2 regions of the Arthrobacter sp. 10T416 genome follow, and region 1 is predicted to be linked to the other one. Evidence: riboswitches for the same ligand, from Rfam matches in the RefSeq annotation. Region 1 holds a riboswitch; the other holds the start of a gene.
The links. Region 1 has a riboswitch for S-adenosylmethionine ahead of acs (acetate--CoA ligase). Riboswitches for the same ligand answer to the same signal wherever they lie in the genome.
Positions count from the first base shown of each region.

Region 2: another riboswitch for S-adenosylmethionine. It lies ahead of AC1DBE_RS13380 (bifunctional o-acetylhomoserine/o-acetylserine sulfhydrylase); the one in region 1 lies ahead of acs (acetate--CoA ligase).

Region 1 covers NZ_JBFTHI010000014.1:52,713-56,117, reverse strand. Annotated here, with positions in the region: gene sfnG (dimethylsulfone monooxygenase SfnG) at 1-28, opposite strand, end outside; gene acs (acetate--CoA ligase) at 25-2,070, opposite strand; SAM riboswitch class I at 2,078-2,167, opposite strand; gene AC1DBE_RS14105 (CoA-binding protein) at 2,310-2,735, shown strand; SAM riboswitch class I at 2,834-2,923, shown strand; gene AC1DBE_RS14100 (MFS transporter) at 3,010-3,405, shown strand, end outside.
Region 2 covers NZ_JBFTHI010000013.1:21,369-24,773, forward strand. Annotated here, with positions in the region: gene AC1DBE_RS13370 (isopenicillin N synthase family dioxygenase) at 81-1,094, shown strand; gene AC1DBE_RS13375 (VOC family protein) at 1,198-1,836, opposite strand; SAM riboswitch class IV at 1,988-2,103, shown strand; gene AC1DBE_RS13380 (bifunctional o-acetylhomoserine/o-acetylserine sulfhydrylase) at 2,165-3,405, shown strand, end outside.

The DNA of each region.
Region 1 (3,405 bases):
GACGGGCGACGCTGCTGATGTCAGTCATGAGGTTCCTAACTTCTGGGGTGTGGCGGGGATGCTGTTGCGGTCACGGAGGGCGGCCTGGATGCCGGCGATCGACGGTTCGTTCTGCAGCGACGTGGTGTCGCCGAGCTCGGTGCCCTCGAAGAGCTGCGTCAGCAGCCGGCGCATGATCTTGCCGCTGCGGGTCTTGGGGACATCGGGCACAACGACGACGTCTCGCGGCTTTGCGATCGGCCCGATCGCCTTCGCCACATGCGCCTTCAAATCGGCGGTGATTCCCTCCGTGAACGCTAAGCGGCGGGAGGGGATCGCTGCCGACTCGCGGAGGACCACGTATGCGACGATGGCGTGCCCGGTTTTGGCGTCGGCGACCGGGCAGACGCCGGCTTCCACCACGTCCGGGTGGGACACGAGGGCCGATTCGATTTCGATGGTGGAGAGCAGATGGCCGGAAACGTTCAGGGTGTCGTCCACCCGCCCGAGGATCCAGATGTCGCCGTCGTCGTCGTACTTGGCACCGTCTCCGGCGAGGAACCAGCCCTGCTGCGCGTACTGGCGCCAGTACGAGTCGTAGTAGCGGGCCGGATTGCCCCACACGGTCCGGGCGATCGCCGGGCCGGGGGAGTCCACCACAATAAAGCCCTGCACGCCCGGCGGAACCGTGGCGCCGGCGTCGTCGACGATCCGGGTGCTCACGCCGGGCAGCGGGCGGGCCGCGCAGCCGGGTTTGAACGAGGAGTCGGTCGGGGCGGGCGAGAGGATGGTGGCGCCGGTCTCGGACTGCCACCAGGTGTCCACCACGGGGGCGGTTCCGGCGCCGATGTTGGCCCGGAACCAGCGCCAAGCCTCGGGGTTTATCGCCTCGCCCACCGTGCCGAGGAGGCGGATCGAGGAGAGGTCGTACGTGTCCGGGACACCCTCGGGGAACCAGCCCATCAGGGACCGGACCAGGGTGGGCGCGGTGTAGTACTGCGTCACCCCGTAGCGTTCGATGATTTCAAAGTGCCGGCCCGGGTGCGGGGTGTTGGGGGTGCCCTCGAAGATCACCTGCGTGGCGCCGTTGGAGAGCGGGCCGTAGAGCTCGTAGGTATGCGCCGTAACCCAGGCCAGGTCCGCCGTGCACCAGTGGACATCCCGGTCGCGGAGGGCAGGGTCCGGGTTGCTGAAGAGGTGCTCGAAACTCCAGGACGCCTGGGTGAGGTAGCCCCCGGAGGTGTGGACCAGGCCCTTCGGCTTCCCGGTGGTCCCCGAGGTGTACATGATGAACAGCGGCGTCTCGGCGTCGAAGGCCTCGGCGGTGTGGGCATCCGACGCGGCGCCGACGGCGTCGTGCCACCAGACGTCGCGGCCCGCGGTCATCGGGACCGTGTCCAGCTCACCGGCCGGGGTGGTCCGGTTGACCACCAGGACGTGTTCGATCGCGTTCGTGCCGGCGACGGCGGCGTCCGCGTTGGCCTTAACCGGGACGGCAGCTCCCCGCCGGAACTGGCCGTCGGTGGTGACCAGCAGCTTGGCGCCGGTGTCCTCCACCCGGAACCTCAGGGCCTCCGCGGAGAACCCGCCGAAGACCAGGGAATGGATGGCACCGATGCGGGCCACTGCCAGGGTGATGATCACGGTCTCGGGGATCACGGGCAGGTAGATGACCACCCGGTCGCCCTTGGCGATGCCGAGGTCCAGCAGGGCATTGGCAGCCTTGGCCACCTCACGCTGCAACTCGGCGTACGTGACAGTGCGGCGGTCGCCGGGCTCGCCCTCAAAGAACAGGGCCACCTTGTCCCCGCGTCCCGCCGCTACATGGCGGTCGACGCAGTTGTAGGCGACGTTGAGCTTGCCGCCGTCGAACCAGCTGATCTCCGGGCCGTGGCCGGCCGCGGGATCGGCCGGGACCCGGCGGTAGGCGGTGTGCCAGGGTTTGGTTTCGCCGGCGGCCGGCTGAGCCCAGTCGAGACGGAGCGCCTGGGTTTCCCAGAACGCCACAGAATCCGGCTCGGGCGTGGCCGCCGCGCCCGCGCCCGGGACCCGGACGGGAGCGGGCAGGGTGGACGTGGTTTCAGGGGTCATGTGCAGCACTCCATCGGTCCTGGCAGTAGCACCCTCGCCGTGGCGGGGGTTGCTGCGGCTTCATAGGTCCAGGTCCCTCAGCCGCTCGGGATGGTCACTACCTACTAGAACCGAGATGCACGATTCTGCAAAATCCAGCCACACGTTGCTGTAATATTCACTGGCGCTCCTGATGTGGTATCAAAATCAGTCATTTATTCGACAATCGTGCGCGCCGGGCGCAGGAGTAGGGTTAATGCATGGTCCACGTTAACGATCCGGCAGTCATTGAGCGCCTTATGCGAACCAAGGGCACGTGGGCGGTGGTGGGCCTGACCACCAATGAATGGCGGTCGGCCTTTGAGGTCTCCTTGTACGTCCGCGACCGTATGGGCATGGACATCATCCCCGTCAACCTCCCGGGCGACGACGTCCACGGGGAAACTGGGTACCGGTCCCTGGCGGAGATCCCCGCCGCGAAACACCCGATCGACGTCGTGGACTGCTTCGTCAACTCCGGGAAGGTGGGCGCCGTCATTGATGAGGCCATCGCCATCGGCGCCAAGGCCGTCTGGCTGCAGCTGGGCGTCTTCGATGACGCCGCGGTTTCACGCGCCACGGCCGCCGGACTGGACGTCGTGGTCAACGAGTGCCCCGCCCGGCTGGGGTGGCGGATAGGCCTCTAGCGGCGCACCCAGCACCTGCCGCACGGCGCAACGGGAGTCGGTTACAAAATGTGACCGACTTTTTCCGTATTCGCCGCCTGCCGTGTGAGATGGACTCGTAACCATCCCGAGCGGCTGAGAGATCTGGCTCTGTGACGCCGCAGCAACCCCCTCATTGAGGACGGTGCTACCGCCAGGACCGATGGAGAAGGCGCCGTCTTCCGCTCGGATTTGCGGCCCACGCGGCTTGAATCCCGGAAGCAGCGCTTTCCCGGCATACGCCAGGAGACCGCATATGAGTACTGAAACCCGCCCGCAGAAAATGACCGGGAAGGTGGCCGTTGCCAGCTTCATCGGCACCACCATCGAGGGGTACGACTTCGTCCTGTACGGCCTGGCCGCAGCGACCGTCTTCGGCCCGCTGTTCTTCGCCCCGGCCGCCCCGCTCGTGGGCACCATCGCAGCCTTCGCCACCTACGCCGTCGGCTTCGTCGCGCGGCCGATCGGCGGCGTGCTGGGCGGGCACTACGGCGACAGGATCGGCCGGAAGAGCGTGCTCGTGGCGTCCCTGCTCCTGACCGGGCTCGCGACCACGGCCATCGGGCTCCTGCCCACCTACGCCCAGCTCGGCTGGGTGGCGCCGGCGCTCCTGCTCCTGCTGCGCGTGGTCCAGGGCATCGGCTACGGGGCC
Region 2 (3,405 bases), on a different contig from region 1:
CAGGACAGGGTCCCAGTCCGTAACATTGGAGCTATTCCAGGCTTCGGCTTGCTAAATACGCTGCAAAGGACTAGGTCATCTTGTCGCTTGAATCATTGCCCATCTTGGATTTCTCGCTTCTGGCTGCGGGCCCCGAAGAGGCCGCACGGTTCCGGAACGATTTGCGCGATGCCATGCGGGAGGTCGGCTTCATCTACCTCTCCGGCCACGGCGTCCCCCAGGAACTCACCGATGCCATGCTGGACGTCTCCCGGCGCTTCTTTGCCCTCCCCGAGGACCAGAAGCTCGCCATCGAGAACGTCCACAGCCCGCAGTTCCGCGGCTACACCCGCGTGGGCGGCGAGATCACCGACGGCGCCGTCGACTGGCGCGAGCAGATCGACATCGGCGTTGAGCGCGACGCCGTGGAGCCCGGGCCCGGCGTCGCCGACTACTGGCGGCTCGAGGGACCCAACCTGTGGCCCGACGGACTGCCCGACATGCAGGAGGTCGTGACCGAATGGACCGATCGCCTGAGTGAAATTTCGCTTTCCCTGCTCCGGGCCCTCGCCGTCTCGCTCGGAGCGCCCGAGGACACCTTCGACGCCGCATTTGCCGCGCGGGCCTTCCCGCTGCTGAAGATCGTGCGGTACCCGGGGGAGTCCGATCCGGAGCCCAAGCAGGGTGTGGGATCCCACCGCGACGGCGGGGTCCTGACCCTGCTCCTGGTCGAGCCCGGGAAGGGCGGCCTGCAGGTCGAATACCAGGGCAAATGGATCGACGCGCCCCAGGTGCCCGGCACGTTCGTCGTCAACATCGGCGAGATGCTCGAGCTGGCCACCAACGGGTACCTCAAGGCCACGCTGCACCGGGTGATTTCGCCCCTGCGCGGCACCGACCGGATCTCCCTGCCGTTCTTCTATAACCCGGCCCTGGACGCCACCATGCCCCGGCTGGCCGTCAGCCCGGAATTCCAGGCCCAGGCCCGCGGACTGTCCGTGGACCCCACCAACAGTCCGATCCTGGAGACCTACGGCGACAACGCCCTCCGCTACCGGCTGCGGGCACACCCCAACGTGGTGGAAGTGCACCACCCGGACCTGCTGAAGGCCTGAGCCGGGACCAGCACCGGGACCAGCGGCTTAAAGGAATTCGGCCGCCAGCGGTGGGTGGCATCATTGGCACCCGCTGCTGGCGGCCGAAGTGTAGGGGAAACCGTCAGATAGTGACGGCGCCGGAATCCGTTTCGAACGTGACGGAGAGGATCCCCGGCGTCCCGTGCGGGGCGAGCCAGTTGACGTCCACGTCCTCCAGCGGCTTGCCCACCGGTTCACCCAGCCACTCGGTGACCCGCTCGGCGGAACCGGCGATGGTGAGCGCAGACATCTTGACGCTGCTCTCGTAGGCGTTGGACGGGTGCAGCGCCGGATCGCCTTCCCACTTGAGCATGTAGGGCACCTGCGGGTCGGCGATCAGGCCGAGGATGCCGATCTGCTTCCAGACAAGTTCCCGTCCGTCAGGGAACTTGCGGTTGCCGTTGACGGCCGCGCGGCCCAGGCGTTCCTCGAACGGGCCGAGGTCGTCGACCTCGACGCACCAGCCCATCCAGCCCCCGCCGGCCGCCGAGCGTGCCCGGACGGCCTGGCCGAAGGGTGCCTTGTCCGACGCCGGGTGGTCCAGGACCTCCACGACCTCAAGGTACTTGTGCCCGGCGAGCGGAATGATCATGTTGCGGGTCCCGAACCGGGGGTGGACTCCGCCCTTGACGGCCTCGACCCCAAGGGCCGAGGCGATACGTTCGGTGGTGGCAGCCAGGCCATCCTGTTCACAGGCGTAAGAGACGTGATCCATGCGCATGCCATCATCTTGGCACTTTGTGATGGAGCTCTCAGCTTAGGGTGTCCTAACTCAGATGGGATGTCCTTTTCCGAGCCCTGCGCACGCCGTCGTTCTTCATTTTCGTCACAAACCTATCCTGCCGCCGGGACCGCTTCCTAGACTGAATCCAGGTCATGAGCGCCAGCATCAAGCCCCGGCTTGCTGGCCGGCAACCCTCCAAACGCGGCGGGGTGCCCCGGGTGAAGACCTGGCCCACCGGCGCCCGCCGGCGGGCAAGCGCGGCTGCCAGCGCCGTCCCGGCCCCGAGGCCGGAGTCGGGCTGCGCCCAGTAACAAGGAGCACTCCGATGTCCAACGCCTGGTCCTTTGAAACCCGCCAGATCCACGCCGGCCAGGAGCCGGACGCTGCCACCGGCGCCCGGTCACTGCCTATCTACCAGACGACGTCGTTCGTCTTCCCCAGCGCCGAAAGCGCCGCCAACCGCTTCGCGCTCGCCGAACTCGCGCCCATCTACACCCGGATCGGAAACCCCACCCAGGACGCCGTCGAACAGCGCGTAGCCAGCCTGGAAGGCGGCCTTGGGGCGCTCCTGCTCAGTTCCGGCCAGGCCGCCGAGACCTTCGCGATCCTCAACATCGCCGAGGCCGGCGACCACGTGGTGGCCAGTCCCAGCCTGTACGGCGGAACTTACAACCTGCTGGCCCACTCGCTGAAGAAGTTCGGCATCGAAGTAACCTTCGTCGAGGACCCCGACAATCTGGACCAGTGGCGGGACGCCGTGCGGCCGAATACCAAACTGTTCTTCGGCGAGGTGGTCTCCAACCCCCGCCAGGACGTGCTGGACATCGAGGGTATCGCGGACGTGGCCCACCAGGCCGGCGTCCCGCTGATCGTGGATAACACACTCTCCACCCCGTACCTGATCCGTCCGATCGAATGGGGTGCCGACATTGTGGTCCACTCGGCCACCAAGTACCTCGGCGGTCACGGTGCGGCGATCGCCGGCGTGATCGTCGACTCCGGCAACTTCGACTTCGGCAAGGAACCGGACCGCTATCCGGGCTTCAACACCCCGGATCCTACCTACAACGGCCTCGTCTACGCCCGGGACCTGGGGGCGGACGGGGCACTGGGCGCGAACCTGTCCTATATCCTCAAGGCCCGCGTCCAGCTGCTGCGCGACCTCGGCTCCGCCGTCTCGCCGTTCAACGCCTTCCTGATCGCCCAGGGCATCGAAACCCTGAGCCTGCGCGTGGAGCGGCATGTCGCGAACGCCACCCGCGTGGCCGAATGGCTGGAAGCCAGGGACGACGTCGAATCCGTCGCCTACGCCGGGCTGCCGTCCAGCCCCTGGTTCGAGCGCGGCCGCAAGTACGGGCCGAAGGGAACCGGCGCCGTCGTCGCCTTCAACCTCGCCGGGGGAGCGGAGGCCGGCAAGCGGTTCGTCGATGCCCTGGAACTGCACTCCCACGTGGCGAACATCGGCGACGTGCGCTCCCTGGTCATCCACCCGGCGTCGACCACCCACAGCCAGCTCTCGCCGGAGCAGCAGGCGGTGGCAGGCGTCAATCCCGGGCTGGTCCGGCT